Regions from separate parts of the Cryobacterium serini genome, predicted to be linked through region 2. Evidence: predicted binding sites of a transcription regulator. Region 2 holds the regulator's gene; the other holds the start of a gene.
The links. Region 2 encodes HrcA, which represses chaperone genes, less so after heat shock. Its sites were predicted from a motif close to TTNGCACTCGNNNNNNNCGAGTGCNAA; they were not measured.
Positions count from the first base shown of each region.

Region 1 (6,828 bases), on a different contig from region 2:
TGAGAACGATGCCTGGTCGGCGCCCATGATGGTGCGCGACCTCGGTGACCCGGGCTGCTATTACCTTGTGGCATTTCGGCCCGATGACCCGAGCAACGTTGAAGCGTACGCCGGACTGCTCGCCCCGCAGGGAGCTGCCGAGGGCGACATTCAGACCATCGCCGTCGCCGAGTCGGCGCGCGGAGGTGGGCTCGGCCGGACGCTTATGCAGGCGCTCATCAACGAGGCCCGCAAGCGCGGCTCCCGGCTGATCTTTCTCGAGGTGCGGGCCGACAACCCAGGCGCCCAGCGCCTGTACGAACGCCTCGGTTTCCTTGAGGTCGGGGTGCGACGCGGCTACTACCAACCCGACAACGTCGACGCCATCGTCATGCGCTTGAATATTCCCGAACTGGAATCTATGCTCACCACACCGGCAGCAACCGTGCCCTCATGAATCACTCCGATCCCCTCGTGCTTGGCATCGAGACCTCGTGCGATGAAACCGGCATCGGTATTGTGCGGGGAACCGTTCTACTCTCCAACACCATCGCGAGCTCGATGGACGAGCACGCCCGCTACGGCGGCGTCGTCCCCGAGATCGCGGCCCGTGCGCACCTCGACGAACTTGTGCCGGCCATCAACGCGGCCGTCGCCGAGGCCGGCATCCGTTTGGCCGATCTGGACGCCATCGCCGTCACCTGCGGGCCCGGACTCTCCGGCGCCCTAATGGTCGGCGTCGGCGCCGCGAAGGCGCTCGCCGTAGCGCTCGACAAGCCGATCTACGCGGTCAATCACCTGGTCGGCCACGTCGGGGCCGACCTGCTGGGCAGCGACATCGACGGCAGCGACACCGAACCGCTGGAGTACCCGACGATCGCGCTGCTGGTCTCCGGCGGACATACCTCGCTGCTTCTGGTGCGCGACTTGGTCAGCGACGTCGAGCTGCTCGGCGAGACCATCGATGATGCCGCTGGTGAGGCCTTCGACAAGGTGGCCCGGCTTCTCTCGCTGCCCTACCCCGGCGGCCCACAGATCGACCGGGTCGCCGCTGAAGGTAACCCGAAGGCCATTCGCTTTCCGCGCGGGCTCAGCCAGCCCAAGGACATGGCCGCGCACCGCTACGACTTCTCGTTCTCTGGCCTGAAGACGTCGGTCGCCCGCTTCGTGGAGCAGCGTCAGGATGCCGGCGAACCGGTACCCACGGCCGACGTCGCGGCGAGTTTTCGCGAGGCGGTCGTCGATATTTTGCTCATCAAGGCCCTTGCGGCCTGCGCCGACTACGGCGTGCCGCGGCTGCTGCTCGGCGGCGGTGTGATCGCTAACCAGCGGCTGCGTCAAATAGCCACCGAAAGAACGGATGCCGCGGGCATCGCCCTGCGTATCCCGCCCCTGTCTCTGTGCACCGACAACGGTGCCATGATCGCAGCCTTGGGCGCGCAGCTCATCATGGCCGGGCATGAACCGTCAACGCTGGAATTCGGCGCCGATTCCACCCTGCCGGTCGACCAGGTTCAGGTCTGATCTGCCCCGGAATTTACCGACTTGTAGGCTCACGCGATATTCTGAACTAGCGACCCCGAATTTCTTAGCAAAAAGGAGAAGCAGATGTCTGATCCCACCCAGCCCCCCGTCAATCCGGCGAGCAACGACCCGGCCTACCCGGCCGCGCCGAGCTACCAGGCACCGGTAGGCCCGGAGGCGCCGGAATATGGTCAGGCTCCGGTTTACGGTCAGCCGGCCGCGTACGACCAGCCGCCAGCCTACGGCCAGAATCCGTACGGGCAGCAGAGCCCGCAGGACAAGTACAACGTTCTGTCGATCATCTCGCTTGTCACCTCGATCCTCCTTATCTCGGTCGTCGGTATCATCACCGGCCACATCGCACTGAGCCAGATCAAGAAAACCGGTGAAAAGGGGCGCGGGCTCGCTCTCTGGGGGACCATTCTCGGTTACGTCGGAGTGCTTGTCAGCACCATTTTCGTTATCATCACGATCGCTTTAGTGATCGCCGCGGCCTCCACGGGCGCGGGCTATTACAGATAGCGACGCAGCGTTGGCCCCGTCGGGGCCCCTAGGCCCGTTTCGACCGACTCCGGGCAGATCCCAACGTGCCGTTGCTTGCGGTTCGCGGCCAGAGGACAGCCATGACGACACCCCACCAGCACGATGACACCTCGGCGCAGGTGGGCTACACGCGTGCTCCCGCGCCGCCTGGCAGCCAGCTCGACTGGTCGTCCACGGTTACTGCACCCACCGAGTTCGTGCCATACATCTACACCGCGGCCGAGGTGGAGCGCATCACCGGCCGCCGTCGGCTTTCGATCGCCGCCGTGAGTTGTGGCTTGGCCGGGCTCGGCCTGGGAGTGTTCGGTGTGTTCGGTTTGCCACTCGCACTCATTGCGATCCCCCTCGCACTGATCGCGCGCACCACCGAGAACCGGGCGCGCACCCTCTGGCTTAGCGGTCTCCTGAGCGGTCTATTTGGGGTTCTAATCGCGGCCGGCTGGATCGTCTACATCTGTCAGACCGTGCTGCCCCTGCTCTAGGGTGTGGCCCCGTGTCGGGCTTCGGAGCTTCGCGGGATGATGCGCTGCTCGCCAGCTAGCGCACGCGCTCCACGAGCAGCGCAATGCGATGCCCGGCCGCCTGCGTCAGAATCAGGGTCGCAGACTCGGGTCCCTTGAGCTTGAGCCGAGTGCGCAACGTCGCCGGATCCACATCGACACCGCGCTTTTTGATTTCCAGGGTGCCGATCCGTCGCTCAAGCAGCGCCAGCCGAAGCTTCTTTTCGTCGAAGGGCAGGGTCTCGAGCACCCGGAACGCGCTCGCGAACGGTGTCGGAGTAAGTCTGTCGTTGGTCAGGTAGGCGATGCCCTCGCTCACCATGTGAGCGTCCAGCGACCGGGCCAGATCACCGATCAGACGCGCCCGAATCACCGCGCCGTCGGGTTCATAGACGTAATTTCCGAGGCTACCCGCTTCGACGTCTGCACTGTCTTCGGGAGCAGTTAGTTCGTGCGTGCCGCCGGGAGTTAAGAGCAGTGCCGATCGACGGATGCCGGGGCGCACGAGTGCACCAAACCACAGCCCCATCTCCACCAGCTGGCCATCCACCGACACCCATTGGGCCTCGGCGTCGACGGGAATCAGGTCGCGGTCGTGACCGGGCCCGAGCTTCATCCCGAGCGGCAAGCGGGTGGCCAGCAGGTAGGCGAAGTCGAGTGAGGGGGAGTAGTCCTCGGAGCGGGTCAGCCGCGTCGTATTGCTGTGCCCGCTCGTGCGGCGCGCCGGGTCGAGCCAGACCGCGTCGAAATCGGCGAGGTCAAACGTTTCCGCGTCGGCCTGCAGGGCAGAGGCGTTCGGAAACGGTGCGAGGTTGAAGCTCGCGACGGTCGCCGTGACCTCATCGGCGTCGATGGCGACCACCGGCAAGTCCAGGGCGGCGAGGGCCATTGCGTCGCCGCCGATGCCACAGCCGAGGTCGGCGACCCGCGGCGGGTGGCCGAGGGCTGCGCCAAGCCCGGCGAATCGGCCGGCGTGCAGCGCGGCGACCCGCAATCGCGTCGCCTGTTCCAGGCCAGCCTCAGTGAACAGCATTCGTTCGGCGAATTCACCGAACTTGAGGGTGGCTTTCACTCGCAGCCGGGACTGGCTGAGCACGGCCGACACGAGCCCTGGGGCGTGGCCTGCCTTACGTAGATCGCTCACGAGCTTCACCACATCGCCGTGGCTGTCGTAGGGCGGCAGGGAGTCCAGCAGTCGCAAACTCGCGGGGGAAAGCAGCTCAACGAGTTCGGTTCTATCCATGCAGCAACGCTACCAAAATGGCCCCCATCTGGCACTCACGTTGCGTGAGTGCCAGAACCCCCCTAAACTTCACTTGGCACTCTCGCTGTGAGTCTGCTAACCCAAATCTTAGAAAGAGGTCAACCGTGTCGGTCTCCATCAAGCCGCTCGAGGATCGCATCGTCATCAAGCAGGTCGATGCCGAGCAGACCACCGCATCAGGTCTGGTCATTCCTGACACCGCGAAGGAAAAGCCCCAGGAGGGTGAAGTTGTTGCAGTCGGCCCCGGCCGCATTGACGACAATGGCAACCGCGTCCCCCTCGACATCGCCGTCGGCGACAAGGTGATCTACTCCAAGTACGGCGGAACCGAGGTCAAGTTCGGTGGCGATGACCTTTTGGTTCTCTCCGCTCGCGACGTGCTCGCCGTCGTCGTCCGCTAGGCAGTTCTCTTCGCTCCTAGTCTCTAGACTGAAACTCCCGAATGGCATCGCCGTTCGGGAGTTTTTGTTTGTGCGCTTTCTGTTACGCAGGAGAAGATCATGACGGATGCTGCCGCATCGGCCCACACGACGGCCCATTCCACACACCGGACCGGCCTTATCTTCGGTGGCCTCTCCTACGCCCTCTGGGGTGTGCTGCCGCTCTACTTTCTGCTCCTGGCACCCTCCGGGGCATTTGAAATCGTGGCTTGGCGGGTGCTGTTCTCGCTCGCCTTCTGCGCTCTGATCATTACGGTCACCCGCACGTGGGCGGTGCTGGGGCGAGCTCTGCGGCAGTGGCGCCTGGTGTGGACTATGGGCCTGGCCGGGGTTTTCATTTTCATTAACTGGCAGACCTACGTGATCGCCGCGACCACAGGGCACGTCGTCGAAGCGGCCCTGGGCTACTTCATCAATCCGATCGTCACCGTGTTGCTCGGCGTTTTCGTGCTGCGGGAACACTTGCGGCGGCTGCAGTGGGTGGCTATCGCCATCAGCTTTGTCGCCGTCGTCGTTCTCGCCGTCGGATACGGCTCCCTGCCGTGGATCTCGCTCATTCTCGCGTTTTCCTTCGGGCTGTACGGTCTGATCAAAAAGCGCGTCGGTCCGAGCGTGGATGCCGTCACCGGCCTCACCCTTGAGACCGCATGGCTGGCACCGGTCGCCGTCGTGCAACTCGTTGTCGTCTCTGGACTCTCCGGGATCACCTTCGGCACGGTGTCGCCCTGGCATACAGCTGGCCTGCTCGCGGCCGGTGTCATCACCGCAGTACCGCTGCTGCTATTCGCCGCGGCCGCGCGGCGGCTGCCGCTGACCGTGCTCGGTCTCATCCAATTCGTGGCGCCGGTGCTGCAGTTCCTCGTGGGCGTGTTCGTTCTGGGCGAGGCAATGCCGTTCGAACGCTGGGTCGGCTTCGGTCTGGTCTGGGTGGCCCTGATCATCTTGATGCTGGATATGGTGGCCTCCGGTCTCGCTCCCCGTCGCGGCGCCCTCGAACCGGCCTAGCTCGCTCCGGTCCGGCCAGCCGATACGCTGGACCAAAAGCTTGCGCCACCCCCAGTTCAGCACCAGAGGATCCACATGCCCCGTCGCCCCACTATCGCCGCCGTCTTGTTGCTGGCCCTGGCCCTGACCGGCTGTACCGGTGCGCCGGCGGCCAAGCCGAGCACGGCCCCCACTCCGGTCGCGAGCACCAGCCCGACCGGCGACGGCACGCTGAGCATCGGCACGCTGTTTCCCATGACCGGTGCAAATGCCGCGAGCGGCGCGGCCCAGGTCGCCGGCACCCAAATCGCCGTGCGGGACATCCTTGCTGACCAGACCACTCCCACCCGTCCCGTGCAGCTCATTCACCGCAACTCCGCCGGCGACCTCGCCGCCGCCTACGCCGACCTCGCGGCGCGCGGCGTCGACCTGGTGCTGTGGGACGCAACGACGGCGTTGCCAGCGGATGCTGAAGGCTTCATTGGCAACACCCTCGTCGTGGCCCTCATTGACTTTGCCAACGGGGGGACCCCGCTCGCCGCCGACGAGGGGTTCACTGCACGGCTGAAGACCGCCGACCCGGGGCTGACTGCCACGGCTGGCGGCGCGGAAGCATACGACGGGGTAATCACGGCCGCCCTGGCCGCCGTCATCACCGCGGACGATGGTGGCGTCTCGCTCAAAGCGGGCTGGCCCCAAGTGGTTTCCGGATCGGCCGTGTGCGCATCCTGGGGAGAGTGTGTATTTGCCCTGATGGGCAAGCAGAACGTCGATTATCAAGGGATTACCGGCCGTCGTTCGTAACGATTTGATCGCTTTACAAAGTTCTCCCGTGAAGGGGTAGGTTTCCGGGCCGTTGATTGCCTACTCTGACACCACGGCAGTCAACCGGCTGACCAGTCCCACCCCTCTTTATTAATCAAGGAGCACCATGAGCGTTTTCGCGAAGGCCTCGGCTTCCCGCTCAGTTCGTACCCTCGTCACCGGTATCGCCCTCATCGGCGTGAGCGCCCTTTTGCTCACCGGCTGCAGCACTGGCGCTGCGCCGACACCCACCGACACCGAGACCGCCGTTGCGGGTTCCGACGTGAACGAGATCGTTGCCGGCGAGCGCGATCTCACCCTCAAGATTGGCGCGTTGGCGCCGCAGAGTGGCGTGCTCGCCTTCCTCGGCCCGCCCCAGGTTGCCGGCGTTGCGCTGGCCGTACAGGACATCAACGATCTGGGCCTCGGAATCACCGTCGAAGCGATCAATGCCGACGAGGGCGACACCACGACCGACGTCGCCACCGGTTCCGTCACCGACCTCATCGGCCAGGACGTCACCGCGATCGTGGGAGCGGCGGCATCCGCTGTGACCAGAACCGTGATCGATTCGATCACCGGCGCCGGCATCGTCGAGGTCTCGCCGTCGAATACCGGGCTCGACTTCACGACCTACAACGATGGCGGCCTGTACTTTCGCACCTCGCCGTCTGACCTGTTGCAGGGCGAAGTTCTCGGAACCAAGATCGCCGAGGATGGTGTGAGCACCCTGGGCTTGATCGTGGTCAATGATGCCTATGGAACGGGCCTCGCCGACGTCATCACGTCA
Region 1 is NZ_SOHN01000011.1:40,628-47,455, reverse strand. Features, by position in the region: gene rimI (ribosomal protein S18-alanine N-acetyltransferase) at 1-436, shown strand, start outside; gene tsaD (tRNA (adenosine(37)-N6)-threonylcarbamoyltransferase complex transferase subunit TsaD) at 433-1,503, shown strand; gene E3T51_RS09450 (DUF4190 domain-containing protein) at 1,588-2,025, shown strand; gene E3T51_RS09445 (hypothetical protein) at 2,127-2,528, shown strand; gene E3T51_RS09440 (class I SAM-dependent methyltransferase) at 2,584-3,789, opposite strand; gene groES (co-chaperone GroES) at 3,915-4,211, shown strand; gene rarD (EamA family transporter RarD) at 4,311-5,255, shown strand; gene E3T51_RS09425 (type 1 periplasmic-binding domain-containing protein) at 5,331-6,038, shown strand; gene E3T51_RS09420 (ABC transporter substrate-binding protein) at 6,166-6,828, shown strand, end outside.
Region 1: the regulator HrcA is predicted to act here: its motif matches at 3,818-3,844, upstream of groES (co-chaperone GroES).

Region 2 (6,828 bases):
GAGGTCACCACCGAGGCCAACCCCGACTCGGTCGATGCCGCCTACCTCGGCGCCCTCGCCGATGCCGGCTTCACCCGCGTGTCGTTCGGCATGCAGTCCGCGGTGCCGCACGTGCTTGCGACGCTTGAACGCACCCACGACCCCGAGCGGGTACCGCTCGTCGTGGAGTGGGCCCGGGCCGCGGGGCTCGACGTGAGCCTCGACCTGATCTACGGCACGCCGGGGGAGTCCCTCGCGAACTGGCGCACGAGTCTCGAACAGGCGCTTAGTTTGCACCCCGACCATCTGAGCGCCTATTCGCTCATTGTCGAAGACGGTACCAAGCTCGCCCGGCAGATTCGCCGCGGTGAGGTCGCTCCGACCGACGACGACCAGCAGGCTGACTTCTACGAGCTGGCCGACGAACTGCTCGCCGCCGCCGGGTACGCCTGGTATGAGGTCAGCAACTGGGCCACGAGCGACGCCCACCGTTCGCGTCACAACCTCGCTTACTGGACCGGCCAGGACTGGTGGGGCGTTGGCCCCGGCGCACACAGCCACGTCGGAGGTGTGCGTTGGTGGAACGTCAAGCATCCGGCAGCCTATGCCGAACGGATGCTGGCGGGCCTCTCTCCGGCCGCCGGCCGCGAGATGCTCGACGCTCCCACCCGTGAGCTCGAACGCATCCTCTTGCAGAGCCGGATCCGCGCCGGAATCCCGGTCGCATCGTTGTCGCCGGCGGGCCGCATCGAGGTCGCCGGACTCATTGCCGACGAGCTCATCAACGCCAAAGCCGCCCTCGCCGGGACAATCGAATTGACCCTGCGCGGGCGGCTTCTGGCCGACGCCGTGGTGCGGCGCCTCAGCGATTAGCTAAAGAATTTGATGCTGAGCGGGTAGGCGTATCCCTGCCCGCGGTTGGCCGCCAGCGCGGCCAGGATCGAGAAGATGATGCCGAGGACGAAGGCCACCGGCAAGATCAGGTATCCAATCAGGATGGCTGTCAACGCGCCCGCCACCACATAGACGATCGCCAGGGTGATCTGAAAGTTCAGCGCCGTCGCGCTGTGAGCGCGAATGAACGGACCACGATCGCGCAGCACGATGTAACCGATGAGGCCGGGTACAAAAGCGAGCAGAATGCCGCCGACGTGAATTAAAGTCGCCCACATTTTCTCGTCAGCGGGGCTCATCGGCTGGTGGGGGACACTCTGCGAATAGGGATTTTGCGGTGGGGTGGATTCATACGGGTTTGTGCGCGGATCGTTCTCGGACATGTGGTCTCCTGTTCGAGCAATTCGGTCTGGTCGTGGCGGTTTCGGCTCGTACTCACCGGAACCATTCGAACAGTTGTGCACGGGCTAATCCTGCCGCAACCAGACTAACCGTCCGAGGGGTGAACTGACCGGTCGGCTACTTGATCAGGCGAATCGACAACGGATATCGGTAGTTTCGGCCATCCTTGGCCTGCATGAACCCGAGGATCGAAAAGATCACCCCGGCCAGCCAGACGAGCCAGCCCAAACCTGCGAGCATTCCGCCGATCCCAAAGGTCACGATGGCGAGGAACGTGGAGACGACGATGACGGCGACAGAGACGATCAGGAGGGTGATCTGAAAGTTGAGCGCCTCTTTTGCTTCGGTGTTGGTGAATCGTCCGCGTTCCTTGAACACCAGCCAGATGATCAGGGAGGGCAGCAGGCCGAGGATGCCGCCAAGGTGCGCGAGCGAGGCCCACTGTCGGTCGTCGGCTTCGGAGAGGGGGGCTGCTGTGAGCGGGGTGCTGTAGGGGCTCCCTCCCGGCTGCTGGCCGTAGCCGGGCTGCTGCCCGCCCTGTGGCTGTCCGACGTTCGGTTCACGATAGTTTGGATCGTTCGGAGGTTGTGACTGTGGATCGCTCATGATCGTCCCCTTCACTAAACGCGCTGGGCGGGTATAACGGTAATTAAACCCTCCCTTCTGGCTGCTGGCAATGGGTCTGCTCGGGCAGTCGCGATATGATTAGCAGTCAGTGGATGCGAGTGCCAACGATGCGCCGGCAAACCTGCGTTCCAGCGTGACTACCGGAGCGCGCGGCAAACGGCATCCGCTCAACTGAAGCTGGACCCCACGAATCAGGAAGGCGGGTGCAATGGTTTCCGACCGTGGCCTCGATGTGTTGCGCGTCATCGTGCAGGACTACGTTGCCTCTCGTGAACCCGTTGGCTCCAAATCCATCGTTGATCGGCACGCCTTCGGTGTCTCCGCCGCCACCATCCGCAACGACATGGCCCTGCTCGAAGAAGAAGACCTGATCGCAGCGCCGCACACCTCGTCGGGCCGCATCCCCACCGACAAGGGCTACCGAGTTTTCGTCGACCACCTCGCCGACCTGCGACCACTCACTCCGGCGCAGCGTCAAGCCATTGAAACCTTCCTGGGTCACCCCGCCGACCTTGACGAGGTGCTCGTGCGCAGTGTGCGACTGCTTTCCCAGCTCACTCATCAGGTCGCGCTCGTGCAGTATCCCTCGGTGTCCCGCGCCAAGGTGCGGCACGTCGAGTTCGTGCCGCTGACCGAGACACGTATTCTGTCGGTGCTGATCACAGATTCCGGCGGGGTGGAACAGCGCGTGATCGACCTGCCGCGTGCGCTCGACGAGCAGACGCTCGTCGAAGTGCGCGCTCGACTCAATGCCGCGGTCGTTGGACTCGGCATGGCCGAGGCCAGAGCAGCCCTCGCCGCGAGCGTGTGGCCGAACGCGCCGATGCTGCAACCGCTCATCGACCTCATCACGAGCACCCTCGCCGACCAGATCGGCACCAACCGCCAGGATAAACTCGTCATGGCGGGGGCAGCGAACCTCGTGCGCACCGAGGAAGATTTCTCCGGCAGCATCTACCCGGTGCTCGAAGCTATCGAAGAGCAGGTCGTGTTGCTACGCCTGTTCGGCGAGATGGAGACCGACCAGCATGGAGTTTCGGTGAGCATCGGCCGGGAGAACGCGGCGTTCGGCCTGCCCGAGGCCAGCGTGCTGACCAGCGGCTATACCGCGAACGGCAACCTTGCCCGCCTGGGCGTGCTCGGTCCCACGCGCATGGATTACTCCAACAACATGGCGGCGGTGCGCGCCGTCGCTCGCTACCTCTCCCGCCTGCTCGGCGAGACCTAAGACTGCTGCTGCCTCGGCGGCTTCATCATTATTTCGAACAACCATCACAACTCAAGGAGAGCCACCTTTGGCTGACCACTACGAAGCGCTTGGCGTTGACCGCGACGCAACGACCGATCAAATCAAGAAGGCCTATCGCCGCCTCGCCCGTGAACTGCACCCCGACGTCAATCCCGGCGCTGAAGCGTCGGAACGCTTTAAAAGCATCACCCATGCCTACGACGTGTTGAGCGACGCGAAACAACGTCAGAAATACGATCAGGGCGGCGGTCAGAACGGCGGCTTCGACGGGCAGAACTTCGGCAACTTCGGCGACATCTTTGAGACCTTCTTCGGCGGGGGCGGCGGCAGCAGCCGCGGTCCGCGCTCCCGCCGCGAACGCGGCCAGGACGCCCTCATCCGGGTTGAACTCGACCTCGATGAGGTTATCTTCGGCACGCACCGCGACCTCGAGGTCGACACCGCGATCGTGTGCGACACCTGCAAGGGCTCCTGTTGCGCCCCCGGAACATCACCGATCACCTGTGACATCTGCCACGGTACCGGCAGCATCCAGCGCGCCGTTCGGTCCCTGCTCGGCAACGTGATGACGTCGAGCCCATGCGGCACCTGCCGCGGCTACGGCACCATCATCGCAACGCCGTGCATGACCTGCTCCGGTCAGGGCCGCGTACGCGCCCGCCGCACGGTTCCGGTAGACATTCCGGCCGGAGTCGACACCGGCCTGCGCCTGCAGATGCCCGGCAGCGGAGAGGCCGGTCCGGCCTCTGGCCCGAATGGCGACCTCTACCTCGAGATGAAGGTGCGCCATCACGACGTGTTCAGTCGCGACGGTGACGACCTCATGTGCTCGCTCGACGTGTCGATGACGAGTGCAATCCTTGGCACCAACGTCACCGTGAAGGCCCTCGACGGCGACATCGAGGTGGAGATTCGCCCTGGTTCGCAAAGCGCAGAGGTGCTCACGATCAAGGACCGTGGCATCACCAAGCTGCGCGGCAGCGGCCGAGGCGACCTGAAGATCGGCATCCACGTGCTGACGCCGACCAAGCTCGACCACAAGGAACGCGACCTGATCGAGCAGTTCGCTGCCCGTTATGCAGCGCCGGCGCCATCCCTGAGCCAGTACCAGCAGGGCTTGTTTGCGAAGCTGCGCGACCGGTTCCTCGGCTGACGTGGCACATTTCTATCTGCAGGAGACGCTCCGGGCGGCGCAGTGTCGCCCGGGGGCGGTCGTTTCTGTTGATGGCGCTGAGGCGCGCCACGCGGTCACGGTCAGCCGGGTGCGTCCCGGAGACCGGCTCCGCGTAGGCAACGGAGCCGGGTTGCTGCTGCAGGGAACGGTGCTGACGGCGGAGGCTACGGTGTTGACCCTGCGCGTCGATGACGCGAGCGAGACCGCGGCGGTGACGCCGCGCATCCGCTTGGTGCAGGCTCTCGCCAAAGGGGATCGCGATGAACTGGCCATTCAGGCTGCCACCGAACTCGGCGTTGACGGCGTCATTCCCTGGGCCGCAGCCCGTTCCATCACCAAGTGGGAGGGCCCGAAGATAGCCAAGGGCCACGAACGCTGGATCAGCATTGTGCGCGAGGCGAGCAAGCAGTCCATTCGGGCTTGGCTGCCAGGCGTCGCCCCGCTTGCCAGCACCAAACAACTGGCCGTACTCGCCGCCACCACACGGATGCTGCTGCTCGACCCGACCGCAAGCGGTCGCCTCACCGAGGTGGCCGCGCCCACCGACGACCGCGACATTCTGCTCGTCGTCGGGCCGGAAGGTGGAATTTCCCCGGCCGAACTGCTCCTGCTGGAACAAGCCGGCGCGACCCAGGTGCGCCTCGGTGACACCGTGCTGCGTACGTCGACCGCCGGTCCTGCCGCCCTCGCAATCCTCAATGCGACCCTGGGTCGTTGGTAGTGCGTGCCGCTGGTAGCGCCGCTTAAGATAGAGGTATGTCTCCTTCCGGTTTTGAACCGACCATTTTCAGCCGCATTATCGCGCGTGAGATTCCGGCGACGATCGTCGCCGAGACCGAACAGATCATCGCGTTTGTCGACATTGCCCCGAAAGCCCCGGTACACGTCGTCATCACCACCAAAGACCCGCAGTACCAGAACGTGGTCGAACTGGCCGCGGGCAACCCGGCCCTCCTGGCCGAACTCGTCGCGGTAGCCGAGCGCATTGCTGCCGAACGAACCAACGGGCAGTTCCGCCTTGTCTTCAACACCGGAGCGGCCGCTGGCCAGACCGTCTTCCACGTGCACGCCCACCTGCTGGGCAGTCCGGAACCGACCGACTCGCTGGGGGAGGACTCGCTTGGCGCCCTCTGAGCCCCACAACGCCAAATCCGGCAGCTCCAGCGCCAGCGTCAACACCGAGTTGCGCTTCACCGTCGACGGCGTCGCCATGGTGCGCCTGCTCGGTCCCGAAGATCGCTACCTGAGCACCATTGAGGCTGCATACCCCAAGGTTGACGTGCACGTGCGCGGCAATGACGTGACCCTGAGCGGCTCGGCCGACGAGGTGGCGGCAGTGCGTCGGCTGATCGAGGAACTGCAATTGGCACTGGGTACTGGCCACGATCTCGGCGAGATCGAAATCGCCACCTCAGCGCGAATGCTCGCCGCCGACAGTTCCTTGAGCCCATCCGCGCAACTCGGCGCCCCCATCCTCACGGCGCGGAACAAAAGCATTCGGGCCAAGTCGATCGGGCAGAAGGACTATGTCGACGCGATCGACGACAACACGATCGTGTTCGGCATCGGCCCGGCCGGAACCGGCAAGACCTACCTGGCCATGGCTAAAGCGGTGCGGGCGCTGCAGAACAAAGAGGTCGAGCGCATCATCCTGACCCGCCCGGCCGTCGAGGCCGGGGAAAGGCTGGGTTTTCTGCCTGGCACCCTCACCGACAAGATCGACCCGTACCTGCGCCCGCTCTACGATGCGCTCGGCGAAATGCTCGACCCGGAGCTCATTCCCAAATTACTTGCTGCTGGCACGATCGAGGTGGCACCGCTGGCCTACATGCGCGGGCGCACCCTCAATGCGAGCTTTGTCGTGCTCGACGAAGCCCAGAACACCACCCCGGAGCAGATGAAGATGTTCCTGACTCGCCTGGGGTTCGGCTCAAAGATGGTCATCACCGGGGACGTCACCCAGATCGACCTGCCGGCCGGCACGAGCGGCCTGAAACTGGTCACGCGCGTGCTCGACGGGATCGACGACATCCACTTTGCGTATTTGACCAGTGCCGATGTCGTGCGGCACTCACTGGTGGGGCGCATCGTCGACGCCTACACCGAGTACGACGCGCACAAGCAGGCCCTACGCCAGGAGAGTGCTGAAGCCCGAGAATTTGCCACCCGTGGCCCCCAGCGCACGAGCGCTTCGGGCCGCAACCCGAAACGGAGTTCCAGTTGAGCATCGAAATCAACAACGAGTCGGCTATCCCGGTCGATGAGGCTGCCATCTTGCGGCTCGCTGCCTTCGCGCTCGACACCATGCATGTACACGCCGACGCCGAACTCGCCATCGTGCTCGTCGATGAGGGTGCCATGGAACAGCTGCACGTGCAGTGGATGGACGAACCCGGCCCCACCGACGTGCTGAGCTTTCCGATGGATGAACTGCGCCCCGGTACCGAAGAGCAGGAGACCCCGCCGGGCCTGCTCGGGGACATTGTGCTCTGCCCGCAGGTCG
Region 2 is NZ_SOHN01000019.1:3,072-9,899, reverse strand. Features, by position in the region: gene hemW (radical SAM family heme chaperone HemW) at 1-852, shown strand, start outside; gene E3T51_RS15625 (DUF4870 domain-containing protein) at 849-1,256, opposite strand; gene E3T51_RS15620 (DUF4870 domain-containing protein) at 1,393-1,881, opposite strand; gene hrcA (heat-inducible transcriptional repressor HrcA) at 2,111-3,130, shown strand; gene dnaJ (molecular chaperone DnaJ) at 3,198-4,304, shown strand; gene E3T51_RS15605 (16S rRNA (uracil(1498)-N(3))-methyltransferase) at 4,306-5,046, shown strand; gene E3T51_RS15600 (HIT domain-containing protein) at 5,082-5,459, shown strand; gene E3T51_RS15595 (PhoH family protein) at 5,536-6,549, shown strand; gene ybeY (rRNA maturation RNase YbeY) at 6,546-6,828, shown strand, end outside.